Regions from separate parts of the Paenibacillus sp. 2TAB26 genome, predicted to be linked through region 2. Evidence: riboswitches for the same ligand, from Rfam matches in the RefSeq annotation. Region 2 holds a riboswitch; the other holds the start of a gene.
The links. Region 2 has a riboswitch for cyclic di-AMP ahead of AB4Z50_RS02330 (C40 family peptidase). Riboswitches for the same ligand answer to the same signal wherever they lie in the genome.
Positions count from the first base shown of each region.

Region 1 (9,222 bases), on a different contig from region 2:
AAGATTTGATACAGTTCCAGGCCGGCAGGCAGGACAACATCGTTTTTATAGATCAGTTGGATTGGATAAGTAAACATGCATTTAATCGTTCGTTCGCAGGTTGGGTGTCCTGCATCGAGCATACGTTAGAAGCGAGTAAGCGTATGCGAGCGAATGTTACGCCTCAGCTCGCATTTGAGCAACTATTGGTAAACTTACAGGAGGGCTAATTCTTGTATAATGTCATCGGCGTCCGCTTCAAGAAAGCGGGCAAGATCTATTACTTTGATCCGGTTGAGCATCCCGTGGATAAGGAACAACATGTTATTGTTGAAACAGCACGCGGAATCGAATACGGTAAAGTGGTGGTGGGACAGAAGCAAGTCGGTGAATCGGATGTTGTTCTTCCTCTTAAGAAAGTGATACGTATTGCAAGCGATGTGGATGCAAAAGTTGTTGAAGAAAATCGCGCCGCAGCCAAAAATGCGTTTTCTACTTGTCTTGAAAAAATTAAAGGTCATCAGCTTCGCATGAAGTTAGTTGACGTTGAGTTTACGTTTGACCGTAACAAAATTATTTTTTATTTCACGGCAGAAGGCCGAGTTGACTTTCGCGAGCTAGTAAAAGATTTAGCCAGCGTATTTCGAACTCGGATTGAACTCAGACAAATCGGAGTTCGGGACGAAGCAAAGATGCTCGGTGGTATTGGTCCATGTGGACGAGTGCTTTGCTGCTCCTCTTGGCTGGGTGATTTTGAGCCCGTATCGATCAAGATGGCCAAGGATCAGAACTTATCGCTTAATCCGACAAAAATTTCTGGATTATGCGGTCGTCTCATGTGCTGTCTGAAATATGAGCATGACAATTACGAAAGCATTCGAGAAGAACTTCCGGCAATTGGAAAATTCGTAGTCACCTCATATGGTGAAGGTAAGGTAACTGGTATTAATACATCCACCAAAAGTGTGTATGTGCAATTATTTGATACACCAGGTAAACCGAAAGAACTGTCGATGGATGATGTCGTCATCAAATAAGCGGCAGAGTGCGATTCTCACGGGTGAGGTTACACTCACGCTTGAAGCTCTGGGGTGGGAACTTGGAGAAGAACAATATTTTTGCGAAAATGGACGAGCTGGATAACCAAGTAGGTGTGTTCCATAAGGAGCTTACGGACTTGAAGCAGAAGGTAAAAGAGCTGCTCGAGGATAATAAGCGTCTAAGTGAGGAGAACAACCAGCTGCGTCAGTTGTTTAAGAGAGAGGCTGAGCTAGAGCATGAAGTTGTTGCAGCTCCAGCCAAAGGAATTAAACCGGGAGTAAGCAAAGAGGAACAGGTCATCACTGACCATGCATTCGCGGAAGCGGGAGCAGCTATTGGTGAAGGCCATGACAACTTAACTCGGTTGTATCACGAAGGATTCCACATATGCAACGTTTATTACGGGCATTTGCGGACGGAAGGCGACTGTTTATTCTGTCTATCCTTTCTTAATAAATAGTGGAATCCGTACGACATGCCGCCCTTGCCGCAAGGGGCGGTATTTTTATTAAATATACAATCAAGGAGCGGCCCAAATCGTGTCGGAACATATAACCTTAGCAGAAAACGAACGTCTCGATGATCTTATGACAGAAAATGGTTTGAAAATTATACAAAGCCGGGAAGTGTTCAGCTTTTCACTTGATGCCGTATTATTGTCACGGTTTGCAAGTGTGCCAAAGCACGGGCGAATTGCTGATTTATGTACGGGCAATGGTGTTATACCGATGCTTCTTACAACGAGAACAAATGCGCAAATTGATGCGGTTGAGATTCAACCGAGATTGGCGGATATGGCTAGAAGAAGCGTAATGCTGAATAAGCTGACGGAGCAAATAAACGTTATTGAGCAGGATTTGAAATTGTATCCTAAGATTGCGGGTAACGGGGTATATGATGCGATAACGGTAAACCCACCTTACATGCCAATAACAGCAGGTGAACAAAACGAAAACGAACATTATGCGATCGCAAGGCATGAGATTCATTGTACGCTGGATGATGTCGCAGAAGCATGCTCTAGGCTGGTGCGCCCTGGCGGCAAGGTCTCGATGGTCCATCGCCCTTCGCGTCTGCTTGATATTGTGGAAACGATGCGTAAATGGAGACTTGAGCCGAAGCGGATTCAATTTGTCCATCCTCATGCAAATGCAGAAGCAAACATGGTATTAATAGAAGCAATGCGTGATGGGAAGCCTGACATCAAGCTTCTTCCGCCAATAATGGTATATGAGAATGGGGTGCAGATCGTTTGAATATACAAAAAAGCTTTGCCGATGCTTCCAAAGAAAATGTTGGAAGCCTTTATTTGGTCGCGACACCAATTGGAAATTTAGAAGATATGACATTCCGTGCGATTCGTACATTGAAGGAAGTACAGCTTATCGCTGCTGAAGATACGAGGCAAACACGGAAGCTGCTTACACATTTCGAGATTGGAACTCGTATTGTCAGCTATCATGAGCACAATAAACAAGCCAGCGGCCCTGAGCTGATCAGATTGCTTCTAGAAGGGCAATCCATCGCATTAGTTAGTGATGCGGGTCTGCCGGCTATTTCTGATCCAGGTGCGGATCTCGTGAAGGACGCCATTGAAAATGGTATTTCCGTTATTCCTATTCCAGGAGCGAATGCAGCATTGTCTGCACTTATTATATCGGGTCTGCCTACGGATCGATTTTTGTTTGCTGGATTTCCGCCGCGCGAGCGAAAGTCATTAATGAAATGGCTGCTCGATATGCAAGCACAGAAAGGGACCCTGCTTTTCTACGAGTCACCCCATCGTATAAACAAAACACTTGATGCACTTCAGGAATGTCTCGGCGATCGCCAAATAGCATGTATCAGAGAACTGACAAAACGCCATGAAGAAGCGGTCCGCGGCCGAATTTCAGAATGTATAGCATGGTTTGAGGAGCATCCGCCGCTCGGAGAATTTTGTGTTGTGGTGGAAGGATCAGAGGGTGAAGGGGCAAGTGAGCTGCCAGCGGCAGATATTTGGTGGTCTGAGTTTGATCTTGCTGCCCATGTTGCTCATTATGAGGAACAATTTGATCGTAAGGAAGCCATTAAGAAGGTTGCGCTCGATCGAGGTTTGCCTAAACGCGAAGTATATAATGAAGTAAATAGATAGATGATTATTATATATGTGAAATAGTAGACAAAAAAAGACCTTCCTGGCCGGGTTCAAGCGCAGGAAGGTATCAAGGAGTATAAAAAAGGTTAGAATTAACAAGTTAATAAGTACAGTATAACTTATTTTTTTTATTTTGTCACAGGTGTTGGCATTTCTGACAAACAAACATGACAAACAATTTTTCCTTTGAAATAAGATACGTTTTCTGCGTTGCCACAGAAGATACATGCAGGCTCATATTTCTTAAGCATGATGCGCTCGCCATCTACGTAGATTTCAAGAGCATCTTTCTCGCCTATTCCAAGTGTACGGCGCAATTCGATCGGTATAACGACGCGTCCTAGCTCATCAACCTTACGAACAATACCAGTAGATTTCATCATAATCTATTATTGCCCCTCTCAAAATACGTTTCGTCATCGTTCGACATAGTTTTTGCTTTTATGATTACTATAATACCAACGATTACCATAATAGTCAACCAGGAATATTCCCCGGATAGCTGAATTCACAAGTATTTGACTAGTTAGTACGGTCATATTACTCTGTAATAGAATACAACAGCTTCGACAATTTGGAAACTAATTTCCGACACTATTCGACATGAAAATCATTTTTTGTGTCGAAAATATGAACAAAGGAGATGAGAGACGATGAAAAAACAGCTGACCGAAGAGAAAGTTTTTAAGGATCCTGTTCATCATTATATATATGTACAAGACCAAACGATTTGGGATTTGATCAATACAAAAGAGTTTCAAAGACTGCGCCGGATACGACAGCTAGGAACCTCCTATTTGACCTTCCATGGAGCAGAGCACAGCCGGTTTTCACATTCACTTGGCGTATATGAAATTACTCGAAAAATTATTTCTCAGTTTGAACGAAACAGCTATCCTGACTGGCCAGTCAAAGAAAAGCTAGTCTCGCTTTGTGCTGCTTTATTGCATGATGTTGGTCATGGTCCGTTCTCGCACTCCTTGGAAGAAGTATTCGACACGGATCACGAAGAGTGGACATGTAACATCATTTTGGGAGATACAGAAATCAATCGCGTGCTAAGTGCTGTATCGGAGCAGTTTCCTGCTCAGGTCGCTGCAGTCATACAAAAAAAATATCCAAATCCGATTGTTGTTAGTTTGATTTCAAGCCAAATGGATGCTGATCGGATGGATTATTTGCTCCGAGACGCGTATTTTACAGGTGTTAACTATGGAACATTTGATTTAGAGCGCATTTTGCGCGTATTGCGTCCTTATAAAGGGCAAATTGTAGTTAAAGAGAGCGGTATGCACGCAGTTGAACATTATTTGATGTCTCGTTATCAAATGTATTGGCAAATTTACTTCCATCCGGTTACAAGAAGCTCGGAAATTATTCTACGTCAAATATTTCGTAGAGCACAGGAGCTTTACGTGGGTGGCTACTCTTTTCAGTGGATGCCTAAGCAGCTGAAATGCTTGCTTCAGAACACGATGACGGTACACGACTATCTGAAGCTGGATGAAGCGCTCGTTCAGACCGCTTTCGCAGAGTGGGCGGAGGAGCATGATCCTATTTTAAGCGATCTATGTGAACGATTTCTGAACAGGCATTTATATAAGTACATTACGCTTGAAAACCCGGATGAAGAGCTGCTAAATGAGATTAGCGAATGTTTCTCTTCTATAGGAATGAATCCGGATTATCATATGGAAATCGATTATCCATTCGACCTGCCATATGACGTATATCGACCAGATAAAAAAGAAGGAGAAAAGAAAGAAAAAGCGCCGATTTTGTTGTTAGATGGTTTGGAAGATATAAGCGAAATATCCTCTAAATCCGACATTGTTCGTTCTATTACTGGCCTGCATCAAGGACAATATCATCTTTATTATCCAGAAGAGCCGCTCAAACAAAATATTCATCGATTGCCGGATTCACTTCGTAAGCTTTTCAAACTCGATTGAAGGAGCATAACATCAACATGACATTACTTTTTGATACACATACTCATTTAGATTCGGAAAAATTTGATGAGGATCGCGACGAGGTCATCCAGCGTGCGAAGGATGCAGGCGTGCATATGCTTGTCAATATTGGTTTTAACCGTGAAACGATCCCTACAACGATGGCGCTAGCAGAGAAATATGATTTTATATACGCAGCAGTTGGTTGGCATCCAGTTGACAGTATAGATATGCTTCCAGAGGATTTGGAATGGATTGAACGTCTATGCGCGCATGAGAAGGTTGTCGCCATTGGTGAGATTGGACTCGATTATCACTGGGATACTTCTCCAAAAGAGGTACAACAAAGGGTTTTTCGTGAGCAAATTCGTCTTGCTCGTAAGGTGCGCAAGCCAATTGTCATTCATAATCGGGATGCTCATGAGGACATTATTCGTATTCTTCAGGAAGAGAATGCAGCAGAGGTTGGCGGTGTCATGCATTGCTTCTCCGGCAGCTGGGAAACGGCTAAACAATGTCTTGATATGAACTTCTATATATCATTTGGAGGACCTGTTACTTTCAAAAATGCAAGGGTGCCAAAAGAGGTGCTTAAGCAGGTTCCGATCGACCGAATTTTGATCGAAACGGATGCTCCATATTTAACTCCTCACCCGTTCAGAGGGAAGCGAAATGAGTCCTCTTACGTCTCTTTAGTTGCAGAGACAGCAGCCGAATTATTGGGCAAAACGGTAGAAGAAATAGGTGTAATTACGACTGAAAACGGTCGAAGATGTTTTGGTATTGTCTAAAAACGAGAGAAATAATGAGAAACAGAGACCTTTATCGCGTAAAAACTAATTTTTATAGCGATAATCGCTTATTTTTTCCTGCTTTATCCTGCTTTTTCGCTTAAATCGTCTTTTATCGTATCTTTACAATTGACCTCGTATGAAGGTATGATTCATCTCAGAGCAATAAAATTTTGTATTGGATTTCCAGTTTACGCTTAATCTCCATTCGGAGAGCGGGGGAACCATGTACGGTTTTTAATTCCGTATTTTGAATTCTTCAGGGGTGAATTTCGAAGCCATTGCCATGAGCATTGTGTAACGAATAGGGCGACTCTCTTGTCCGAATCCGTCAGCTAACCTCGCAAGCGTTATAGAGAGTGATCAACCTCGTGCATCCATTTTTCTGTATCCCAGTGAATCATTTAACCGGGAAGCCACGAAACAGATCCTCTGTCGACGGCTTCTTTTTATTTTCGAATAATCGGGAATTTGTCGACATAGGGATAAAAGATGGGGGTGGGAGGATCGATAGCAGTACTGGATTGCGTGCTCGCACGCCAATATACTATAGTCGCGTCAGTTGTATCATGCGTAACACTTGGCGGCGGGGCTATGAAGGAGGACCGATGAAGTGGGAATACTCCAGGTTAAGGACACCCATGGGAAACGATCATCCAGCATGTCTTTCGCATTGCGATGGAAGCGTGAAAACTTGCGTTTGATTCTTTTGAGTGCTACTATCTCAATCGCTATGACTTTCATGTTTTTGGTGTTGTTGTACGGAACGGCTGTCAAAAGCGTCTCCGTAGTAGTGAACGGACAAGAAACCATTGTGGAAACGAAGCAATGGGTCCTGCAACGCCTACTGGATGAACAAGCTATCGCAATTGGACCACATGATGAGGTGTCCATACCGCTTAATGCGGCAATAAAGGACGGAGATCGTATAGAGGTGACTCATGCGATACCGGTAATTGTGAAGGCTGATGGCAAGACCTCTACTGTATATACGACAGAGAGAACAGTGCAGGCAGCGATCGAGGAATTACATATTCCAGTTCGTGGTCAAGATAAAGTAATACCTCCGCTTCATACCGTTTTGGACAACGAATTGACTGTAACCGTCGTTCGCGTAGATAAGAAGGTAGCTGAGACAGAGCGTGCAATGCCATTCTCTATTGTGAAGAAGAACGATCCAACGCTGGAAGCGGGCAAGCAGAAGCTTGTTCAACCCGGCAAGGAAGGTCTGATCGTAGAGAGTATCGAGAAGCAGTACGAGGACGGTATTCTTATATCGAAGAAGATGGTCAGCAAAGTGGTTGAAACCGCTGCGGTTAATCAGGTTGTCGCCATCGGAACGAAGAAGGAAGAGCCTAAAGTATCTGTGCTCTCAAACAAGAGCCCGAGCTTTACTTCGCTTACGAAGAGCGGTGTAACGTTTAAGGCGAGAAAAGTACTTAAAAATGTCACGTTGACTGCTTATTCTGCAGACCTCTCTTCAACAGGAAAAGATGAAAGCCATCCGGAATACGGGATTACATCATCAGGCACTCGTGTGCAAGAGGGTCGGACGATAGCTGTTGATCCGAAGGTAATTCCCATCGGTTGGTGGGTTTATATTGAAGGAATCGGTTTCCGCCGCGCTGAGGATAAAGGAAGTGCGGTTAAAGGCAACAAAATCGACGTATACTTTGATAGTACAAAGATTGCGAACAAATTCGGCAGGAAAAAAGGCATCACCGTATATGTGCTGGGGCCGAATAAACCAACTGCAAGCTAATTGAGCGGTTACCATCATCTTATCGCAATAATCAATTAAATATGCCATCATAAGGAGAGGCACTGCCTCTTCTTTTTGCATGTCTAAGGGTCTAATACAGTTTATGTAGAAGGGGATGATCTTGGTGATCAAAGAGATCATTGTCGTTGAAGGCAAAGATGATACCGTTGCAATAAAAAGGGCGGTAGATGCAGATACCATAGAGACGAATGGTTCCGCTATCGGTGAGGATGTATTGAAGAGGATTGCGCTGGCCAATGAGCGTCGCGGCGTTATTATATTCACAGACCCTGATCATGCAGGAGAACGCATTCGCAAGATTGTTGCGCGTCATGCGCCAGGATGCAAGCATGCTTTTTTGCCGCAGGAGAAGGCTTTGTACAAAGGGGACATCGGCATCGAAAATGCGAGCCCCGAGGCTATTCGTGCGGCGCTCTCTGAGCTCCGTACAGAATCGGCAGATGAAGCGGGAGAAATTAGCTGGGAAGACTTAATGGATGCAGGTCTGATTGTACATCCTGATGCGTCTAATCGTCGCTTGGTTATAGGCAAGCTGCTCGGAATTGGTTATGCGAATGGCAAGCAGTTCTATAAGCGCTGTACAAGCTTTCGGATTTCCAAAACAGAGTTTACGGAAGCTTTCCGTCAAATGGAAAAGGAACTGGAGGGATAGCTGAATGAGTCAAGAGCATAGTGAGCTTAGCAAGGAAACGGTAAAGCCATCCGCGATAGAGGTGGCTACGCCCAAACGCACCAAAGAAATCATTGCGAAATACGGTTTTTCCTTCAAAAAGAGTTTGGGACAAAACTTTCTGATCGATCAAAATATATTAAATAACATCGTAGCGGCAGCTGAGCTTGATGAAACGAAGGGCGCGCTTGAAATCGGCCCTGGTATTGGCGCGCTCACACAGCGGCTTGCCAAAGCGGCTGGTAAGGTGACGGCTGTCGAAATCGACAATAGGCTCATTCCGATTTTGAAGGATGTGCTGGAGGGCGAGGAGCATACAACCGTCATTCATGGCGATGTGCTTAAGCTTGATTTGAAGAAGCTGTTCGAAGAGCAGTTTGCGGACGTAACAGGTGTAAGTGTTGTTGCCAACTTGCCTTATTATGTGACAACGCCAATTCTTATGAAGCTGCTTGAAGAGAAGCTGCCGCTTGAGCATATTGTCGTCATGATTCAGAAGGAAGTCGCGGAGCGGATGGCAGCGAAGCCAGGCGGCAAGGAATATGGCAGCCTCAGTGTAGCCGTTCAATATTACTGCGTGCCTAAGGTTGTCTGCATGGTGCCTCATACGGTGTTTATACCGCAGCCAAATGTAGATTCAGCCGTTATTAAGCTGTCATTGCGTGACAAGCCAGCTGTTGATGTACCCGATGAGGATCATTTCTTTAAAGTGGTGCAAGCCAGCTTTGCACAGCGACGGAAGACACTGGCGAATAATCTAACTGCATTCGTGGGCAAGGAGCGCCGCGAAGCATTAACGGAAATGCTTTTAAGCAACGATATTGACCCTATAAGACGCGGTGAGACGTTGTCGCTCGAGGAATTTGCGC
Region 1 covers NZ_JBFRGC010000035.1:62,225-71,446, reverse strand. The annotation lists gene holB (DNA polymerase III subunit delta') at 1-209, shown strand, start outside; gene AB4Z50_RS30585 (PSP1 domain-containing protein) at 213-1,016, shown strand; gene AB4Z50_RS30580 (initiation-control protein YabA) at 1,079-1,480, shown strand; gene AB4Z50_RS30575 (tRNA1(Val) (adenine(37)-N6)-methyltransferase) at 1,608-2,276, shown strand; gene rsmI (16S rRNA (cytidine(1402)-2'-O)-methyltransferase) at 2,273-3,154, shown strand; gene AB4Z50_RS30565 (AbrB/MazE/SpoVT family DNA-binding domain-containing protein) at 3,286-3,540, opposite strand; gene AB4Z50_RS30560 (HD domain-containing protein) at 3,811-5,109, shown strand; gene AB4Z50_RS30555 (TatD family hydrolase) at 5,127-5,900, shown strand; cyclic di-AMP (ydaO/yuaA leader) riboswitch at 6,085-6,265, shown strand; gene AB4Z50_RS30550 (ubiquitin-like domain-containing protein) at 6,514-7,662, shown strand; gene rnmV (ribonuclease M5) at 7,787-8,335, shown strand; gene rsmA (16S rRNA (adenine(1518)-N(6)/adenine(1519)-N(6))-dimethyltransferase RsmA) at 8,340-9,222, shown strand, end outside.
Region 1: another riboswitch for cyclic di-AMP. It lies ahead of AB4Z50_RS30550 (ubiquitin-like domain-containing protein); the one in region 2 lies ahead of AB4Z50_RS02330 (C40 family peptidase).

Region 2 (9,222 bases):
GTAACTTTAGAAGATGGCAGCGAAATAGAAGCTGATCTGATTGTGTCAAATCTTGAGGCTATTCCAGCGCATCAGACACTGCTGCAGCATCATCCGAAATCGGCCGACCGCGTAAAGGATTTAGCTAAATACGAGCCTACTGTATCAGGACTTGTGCTGCTTCTTGGCGTGGATAAAGTGTATGATCAGCTTCTTCACCATAATTTCTTCTTCTCTGAAGATCCAGATAAAGAGTTCAACGATATATTTGTCGAAGGCAAACCTACAGATGATCCAACAGTGTACATCGGGGTTTCAAGCAAAACCGATCCTGGACAGGCACCGCAGGGCAAAGAAAATCTATTTGTGCTTACTCATGTGCCGGCGCTCAAACCTGGAGAAAGCTTCGAGTCACAGAAAGCGGCTTACAGAGACCTGGTTCTGAATAAGCTCGAACGTATGGGACTAACGGAGCTGAGACAGCATATTGAGTTTGAATACACCTTCACTCCAGATGATATCCAGCACCTTTATGGTTCTAATGGCGGTTCCATCTACGGCATTGTAACGGACCGCAAGCTTAACGGCGGCTTCAAAATTCCAAGCAAAAGCAAGCTGCTCGATAATCTTTATTTCGTTGGCGGATCAACGCACCCCGGTGGCGGCGTCCCGATGGTCACTTTATCCGGACAACTCACCGCTGACCTCATTAAAGAGCAATTGAGCATTTCTGCAAAATCCGTCATGTAGGCAGATTCAATTCATATAAAAAAACCTCTAATCCGTTATCGCGGATTAGAGGTTTTTATCAATTGATTAATTATTAAATAAGTTCAAGGGCCATTCCGCCTAATGCACCGGCCACAACAATCATCCAAGGTGGTAGCTTCCAAAAAACAAGCATAATAAACAATACGGCAGCCAGCATAAAATCACCGGACTCTACTATCGCGCTAGTCCAAAGCGGATCATACAGTGCAGCAAGCAATATGCCAACTACAGCGGCGTTAATGCCAACTAATGCACCTTGGATTTTCGAGTTATTTCGCAACACATTCCAAAACGGCAATATTCCAGCAACGAGAAGAAATGCCGGCAAAAAAATTGCTGTAGTTGCAACAATGGCTCCAGTTAATCCACCAGAGAGAGTGCCAAGATAACTAGCGATTGTGAAAAGTGGACCAGGCACAGCCTGCGCAGCGCTATAACCTGCTAAAAAATCCGATTCATTAACCCACCCGGTAAATACAACTTCGTTCTCAAGCAGCGGCAGCACAACATGTCCGCCTCCAAACACCAGTGAGCCTGCACGATAATAGCTATCGAACATCGCAATCCATTCCATATTTCCCCATTGCCTTAGAAATGGCAAAACAATTAGAAGCGTGAGAAATATAACGAGGCAGGAGATCGCAAGGGAACGGCTAATTCGAATGTTCAGATCAGGAGTTCCCTCGACTGTTTTCATACGATATAACCATACCCCGATCAGTCCAGCTGCAGCAATAATGATTACTTGACTATAGGCCGCTTGCCAATATAACGTTATCGCAGCAGCGATGACTGCTATCGTAGCTCTGTTTCGATCCGGTGTTAGTTTCTGCCCCATCCCTAGAATGGCATGAGCAACGATGGCCACCGCTACAATTTTCAATCCATGAATCCAGCCTGTGTTTCCAAGATCAAATCCTTGCAGCAAAAAAGCAAAGGCCACTAATGCAATGATCGATGGCAGTGTGAACCCTAACCAAGCCACTAGTCCGCCCAATAACCCAGCCCTAACTATCCCTATACCGATCCCAACTTGACTGCTGGCTGGTCCGGGTAGAAACTGACATAAAGCAACGAGGTCTGCATAACTACGTTCATCCATCCATTTACGACGACGAATATACTCATTGTGAAAATAACCCAGATGGGCTATCGGACCCCCAAATGAGGTAAGTCCTAGTTTAGTAGATACAGCTAGTACTTCTACCAAAGATGCGATTGTTCCTCTTTTCAATCCTATAACCTCATTCCATTACTCATGTTATTTACATTGTAAGCTTGCGAATTATTGGCTTACAACCCTTTAACAAATACTTAATAAATGGTTACATAAAAAAAACCACCTCGTAAGGTGGTTTTTAAAATCATTACACATTATTTAGACTCCATCATCGCAGCAAATGTATCTTCTGTTACGACACGCCTTGCTGTTACATAACGTTTTGCGTAATAAGAATCGTTAAGATTTGTAATCGTAACCCCTTTGCTTGTAGAAGAATGAGCAAATTTCCCATCCCCAATGTAAATGCCCGCATGAGAAACGCCTTTGCCGCTTGTGTTGAAGAACACAAGATCACCCACGCGTAGTTCATCTTTATTGACCTCTGTGCCTGTGTCTGATTGCGATTGCGATGTTCTAGGCAGCTTAACATCAAATTGATTAAAAATATGTAGAATAAAACCCGAGCAGTCAAACCCTTTGCTCGTTGTGCCTCCCCATTTATAAGGAGTTCCAACAACCTCGCTTATGGAATTCGTAAGCACTGACTTGTCCGACTTATCTGCAAGCACGCTTCCTCCTCCAGTAAGCAGCAGCAAGCAGGATAACAATAAAATAAAACCCTTCTTCAAAACAACTTCTCCCTTCGGTGCCTACGAGGTTAGCTTATGGGTTCGGTTGAAGATCCCTATGCTTAAAAAAAATACATTAAGCAATTCACCCTAGGTGGTTCCCCCGTTTCCGATATACAGAACTCGGCATGTCAATAAACCTTATAGTATCGTTAAATTCGATTATTTTTACCATAATCCTGCAATTGGTTTATTAGAATACTTTCATTTTTCTTCATTATTATTATTTATTTAGCTGTTCCCTACATGATTTTTGTCAAGAGTGCTGATTTTTTTGTCATTAAAATAGATGAATTTCCAAGCACAATTTCAAAATATAACGGTTTAAACACAAAAAAAGAGTATCCGTATTTTCATACAGTTACTCTTTCTAGTTAAGCAAGTTTCGCCAAAATATCGACCTTCTGCCAAGAACGTCTCCTCCATCTGTAGAGCATCAGTAAAGCTCTTATCCATTCATCGATTGAAAAGGCCAGCCATATTCCTACCAACCCCATGTCGAACACGATCCCAAACACGTATGCCAGCGGCACACTAATCCCCCACATGGATACTAACCCGGCAGCAACTGGAAATTTCACATCTCCAGCCGCATTTAGACAACTGATAAGCACCATGTTGCAAGCCCGAGCCGGCTCCAGCATAATCGATAACAACATGAGCTGCTTGCCTAACAATATAATTTCCGCATCATTAGTAAAGAGGCTGAGCAATAGACCTGAGAAGCTATAAATACAAATACCAAGCGCAAGCGAAATGACGAACGCCAGCTTCAAACTTTGAATACTGGATCGATAAGCATCATCCTTCTGATGGGCTCCAATCAGATGTCCAACAATAATTTGCGTTCCTTGACCTATTGCCATTGAAAAAACAAAAACAAAAGAAGTTATGCTCTGCGAATAAATTTTTGTCGTTAACGCTGCCGTACCGATCAGCGTGACTAGATATGTGATTACAACCTGTGAAAGATTATAAGAAACATGCTCACCTGCCGAAGGAATACCTAGTTTAAATATAAGGCCAATATTTTTTCTTTGAAACTTAAATGGACTAATCAAGCCAACCTTATACTCCAAGCTTCGAATACATAAAATCAAATAAGCGATCATCCCTATGGTACGGGTTATCCATGTAGATGCTGCTACTCCTTCTACGCCTAAATTAGGTAAGCCGAAGGGCTCCATCAGCACCAGATAATTTAAAGTAATATGCAGTACATTTATCCCCAATGCGATGAACATCATTTCTTTCACAATACCGCGGCATCGTAAAATAGTACCTAACGTCATGCTTATTGCTGTGATGAAGACGGAGCTGCCAACAATCGATAGATAGCTGACTCCTTCTGCCATCACATCCTCGGGCACTTTAAAAAGCGCTAAAAACACGTCGGCATAGACAATCAATCCTACGCTAGCTATTAAACCGAGCATAACATTCAAAGTAAGCGCCGTTCTCCCGATTCGATCGGCGCCATGCAAGTTGCCTGCGCCGAGCCATTGATTGAGAATGACACTTGTACCCACCGTAACAAATCCAAACATCAAGCCCACTACAACTAAAATCTGATTAGCTATCCCAACCGCTGCCACTGCTCCATCAGAGTAGCTGCTTAGCATCATCGTATCGACCGTTCCAATCAGCATCCCAAATAAAGCTTCAATAAAGATAGGCCATGTTATCGAAATGATGCTCTTTTGGCGCGGATCAACCTGTTTACTCATTCAAATTCACATTCTTCCTGTTCATGTACTACCCTGCTGTTATCGTCAGACTACTGTTATCATGTATGAGAGTACACCCTATCCAACAAATAGGGGTTGAGAGAATGCGCCAAAACCGCCTTCCAAATAAACTGCCGCCCTTACGTAACCTTCATCACCACGACACTTGTAACTAACGCTATTGAAACGACCGGAAGTCTCGTATAGCACATTTCCGTCTTTGCCGAACAAAGTTGCATATTTGTACATCCGGTCCAATCCTTCACTCGCAAGCAGCTTAAACTCGATCGTCCCATCGGCTGCATGAATCGACTCAAACCCATAGCCTGTGGAAACATAGAAACTTCCGGATTTCATCGCTGAAGTAATACTCTCATTGGTGTTTTGCTCAGCAAGCACCATATTCCAAGTTCGTTTCTCTTGCCCATATACATGAAAATCGTCTCCGCCAAACCCCCATACTTTTCGCCCAGCTGAGAGCAGCGCATCCCATTTGTCAAACGCAATGTCGAACGCTGGATTTCCTTCGCCATTTACGATCTCGATTCCGGTGTAGCAAGGCATCGCGAGCATATCTTCAATCGGCCAATACTGCGAATAATAACGATTCGGATGAACGAGTACGCTCATTCCTCCTTGCTTCGTGCAAAGGTCAGAATACTGCTGATACCGTTCTACCGAAAACTCGTTGGAATAGCTGTCCATCATCGAGCGCGGAGGGTTAATGAGAAGCATATGCCTTTGCGGACTGCTAACCTCCATCGCTTCGAATACGGTCGTGATTGAACGTTTCCCTTCATGAACGGTAATGAAATCGTGGTCGGAAATGCCGAGGAAATCGTATTGCCCATACATCCGGTAAACCGTCTCAAGCGTTTGAGAGCCGCAAGCACTATTTGTCGTATGATTATGGAAGCTCCCTTTCAGCCACATGCCCTCTTGTTTACCATAAGGATTTGAAATGATTACTTGTGTCATTCAATATGTTCCTCCGTTCCTGCCTTATTCTTTGACCGAACCGATCATAACGCCTTTGGCAAAATACTTCTGAATAAATGGATAAATCATAATAATCGGTGTGATGACGATAATAATCGTCGCCATTTTCAGCGAGTTTCCTGTCACCTGAATTTTGTCCAGCATTTCATATTGCGTCGAACCAGCCGCTTGCTCGAGCGTATTTCGAAGCGCATCTGCCCGGGTCAGCATTTCCTGCAGCAATGTCGATAAAGGCCGCAGATTGCTCTCTCGAACATAGAAGGCACCTGTAAACCAATCATTCCAATGCCCCACTGCGTTAAATAACGCGATGACAGCCACAACCGGCCTGCTGAGCGGCATGATCACCTTCATGAAAATTGAAAAATCATTATATCCATCAATTCTTGCAGATTCTTCGAGGCTCGGACTGATCTCTTGGAAGAAAGTCCGCATAATTATTAAATTCCATGCACTATACAAGCCCGGAATGATATAAACCCAGATTGTATTCGTCAAATGCAAGTCTTTCAACAACAAATAGTATGGAATGATGCCGCCGCTAAACAACATGGTAAAAAAAATAAGCATGGTAAAAAATCGAACGCCTGGCATCGCTTTTCTCTTTAATGCGTAAGCTGCCATCGCAGTCAAAAAGACGCTCGCTAATGTCCCGACAATCGTTCGGAACATCGAAATGCCGAATGCACTTACAATATTGGAGGATGAGAAAACTTCCTTATAGTTTTCAATAGACCATAATCTCGGCCACAAATAGATGCCTCCTCTTTCCGCATCTTTGCCTGAATTAAACGACAAAGCAAAGATGTTCAGAAACGGAAGAATGATAGATAAACATAAAAGAATGATCAATACATAGATGGCAATCTGAATTAATTTTTCTCCTGTAGAAATCTTATAAAATGGTTTATCCACGTTATTTGCACTCCTTCAACATTTGCGAAGCAAAACAGCCTCGGAAGCATGTCCTTAGCGTTAGTGGTCCGTCTCATCGCAGTACATTTCATGTACGAATGAAACAGACCACCAGCAGCTTTAATGATTGTTATAGTTCTACTTTTGTATTTGGATCGCTATCTTTTTTCTCAAGCAATGCTAAGTAATCATCCAAGCCTGCAGCCTTTAATTGTTCAGATGCTGACTCCAATATTTTCGTTACTTGATCCTGGCTTTTAGCATAATAAGCACGTTTGAGGCTCTCGTCATAATTATCAAGTGCAGCTTTTAATTCCGTTTCCTTCGCAAACTCGCCAAGGAAAGCCGTTGGAGCATACGTATCTGAGATTATTGCATTCGCTCTTTTCTTATCCCACTCCCAATACTCAGCAATCTTGAGCGGTCCCTCATTGATATTAGGTTTGGCAGCATTACCGTATTCTGTTTCACCAAAATCCGCTATACGATCAACGTCTGTATTGCCAAGAATTTCGCCCCAATAGTTGCCTACCCCCGCAAACCCAAGCGCTTTCGCGGCTTTCGAATCTTTATCTTTCAATTCCAATACTTCATTTTTCACAATCGGGTTGCCCTTATCATCAAGTGTGTAGTCTCTTCCTTCAATTCCGTATTGCCAGAGCAGCTTGCCTTCGCGGCTCGCCAAGAAGTCAGCGAATTTGACGATATCTTCGGGATTTTTGGTTGAAGATGGAATCGCCCAAGCACCGCCAGCCGTTTTATAGCTAAGCTTCATCTGGTAAGGCTTATCCGCTTCATTTAACGGACCAATCGGCAAGTAATGCATATCCTTATTAAAATCAAGGTAGTTATGCATATCAGCAATAATCGCGAAGGAGCCGTTCAAAATCCCTTCTGTTGCACGATTTTCTTCCATCGTATAAAACTCAGGATTCATCAGCTTTTCTTTCAGCAGCTTTTGAACAAACGCTACACGCTTGAGCGGGTATTCCGTTTGACTCTCGTGAACAATTTTACCTTCCTTATTCCTTACAAAAGTTTGGTTCACATTTACAGTCAAGTCACTATACAACGCTTTAACTTCTGTTCCGCCCCAGTATCTTGGACCAATAACGCTGGCAATGTCTTTTCCATTGTTGTCTTTGAAATTTCCAGCTTTAATTTTTTGTGCCACCTCATACAACTTCTCGGAAGTTGTAATCGTTTTTGGATCGATATTAAGCGCTTCGGCAATATCCTTGCGAATAAATGGTCCGCCTAACATTTTCCGCGTTTCATAGCCTGTTTCTCTCGAAACATTCATGTGCATGAAATAAGCTGAGCCGTTAAACTCTGGACGGAACATGACACCGTTTTTCGTATCAAGCGGCAGATAGCCATCTTCTAGATACTTGCTGTATACTTTCGTATCCTTCATAAACGGAGTCAGATCTGTGAACATCCCTTCGCGCGCAGCTTTTAGTACAACCGGCATTTCTGGTCGACCGCTATGATTCAAATAAAATCCGATAAAGTCAGGCAAGTCACCCGAAGCAAGTCCAGCAATTAAGCCGTCAAGCGAACGATTGGCTGGCATTATATTAATTTGATAATCAATTCCCGTTTTCTCTTTAATTTGTTTTAATACTTCCGGGTTCATCTCTTCCGTATAATCGTCTGCCCCCATAAAGATTAAGCCTTTAATTTTGCGGTCGGCAATCCAAGTCGCAGGTTTATCTTTGTTATCTTTGACGCCTTCCTGCTTGTTCCCTGAATTTGTTGAATTTGTTTCTTTGGCCGCGCAGCCAGTAATTAACAAGGAAGCTATAATCGGAACCGTCAACATTCTTGCCCAATTTTTGTTTTTAAACATGATATCTCCATTCCTACCTTCTCTTTTTAATTTATATGGAAAAACGCGGTTAAGCGTCTCTCTTCAAGGAAAAATGCTTCTATCGAACAAGTTACCAAACCGAAGTGCCGGACACTTTTCGTGCGAAACGATTGGCAGTGACTACAAGAACTAAAGCGATAACACCTTGCATCATACCGACTGCCGTTGCATATCCGTATTGGCCTTGCTGCAAGCCCACGCGAATCACATACGTATCCAGAATATCTACCAGATCACTGTTTCCTGGCATCTTGAGCAAATATAGCTGGTCGAATCCCGCTGACAAAATGCTTCCAAGCGATAGAATAAACACGATGAGAATGGTCGGACGAATCGACGGAAGGGTTATATGCCATATTTCCGCCCATTTGCTTGCCCCGTCAATTTTGGCCGCTTCATACATGTCTTGATTAATTCCAGCGATGGCTGCCAAATAAATAATGGAATCCCAACCGATTGTTTTCCATATGTGGCTGCCGAACATGATTTGATAAAAATATTTGGCTTCATTCATAAAGAATGTGCTGCCGTCTCCCCCAAAATAGGTGATCGCTTCATTAAGCAAGCCAGTATCCGGCGCCAATGTTCTTTGTACTAAACCAATAACGATGACCCATGACATAAAATGCGGTAAATACGAAATACTCTGGGCGATGTTTTTAAAGGCACGGTTTTTAATTTCATTGAACATTAGCGCAAGTAAAATCGGGAACGGCAAACCGAGAAACAGCTTCATTGAGCTGATGATGAGTGTGTTTTTGATCAGCGTCATACTTTGAACATCGTTGAAAAACTTTGCGAAATATTCGAAGCCGACCCACGGACTCTCAAGTATGGTTTGATTAAATTTGAATTCCTTAAACGCCAGAAGCAATCCGCCCATTGGGATATAGGAAAAAATAATGAAGGACGCTAGACAAGGCAGAAGCATAAAGTACAAATAGCGGTATAACCATATTTTTTTCAACAAATAAACTAAACGCTGTTTTTTTCGATTTCCAGTTGGAACTAAAGCTACTTTGGTTTGCAATGAGGGCTTCTCCCTTCGTTATCATTTTTGAATTAACCTGTTTCCATCTTTAATTGTTTCAGCAGATTAACCTCGTT
Region 2 covers NZ_JBFRGC010000002.1:200,089-209,310, reverse strand. The annotation lists gene AB4Z50_RS02340 (phytoene desaturase family protein) at 1-729, shown strand, start outside; gene AB4Z50_RS02335 (chromate transporter) at 803-1,984, opposite strand; gene AB4Z50_RS02330 (C40 family peptidase) at 2,125-2,601, opposite strand; cyclic di-AMP (ydaO/yuaA leader) riboswitch at 2,605-2,740, opposite strand; gene AB4Z50_RS02325 (MATE family efflux transporter) at 2,976-4,328, opposite strand; gene AB4Z50_RS02320 (phosphoesterase) at 4,407-5,306, opposite strand; gene AB4Z50_RS02315 (carbohydrate ABC transporter permease) at 5,331-6,242, opposite strand; gene AB4Z50_RS02310 (extracellular solute-binding protein) at 6,373-8,094, opposite strand; gene AB4Z50_RS02305 (ABC transporter permease) at 8,186-9,046, opposite strand; gene AB4Z50_RS02300 (glycerophosphodiester phosphodiesterase) at 9,178-9,222, opposite strand, start outside.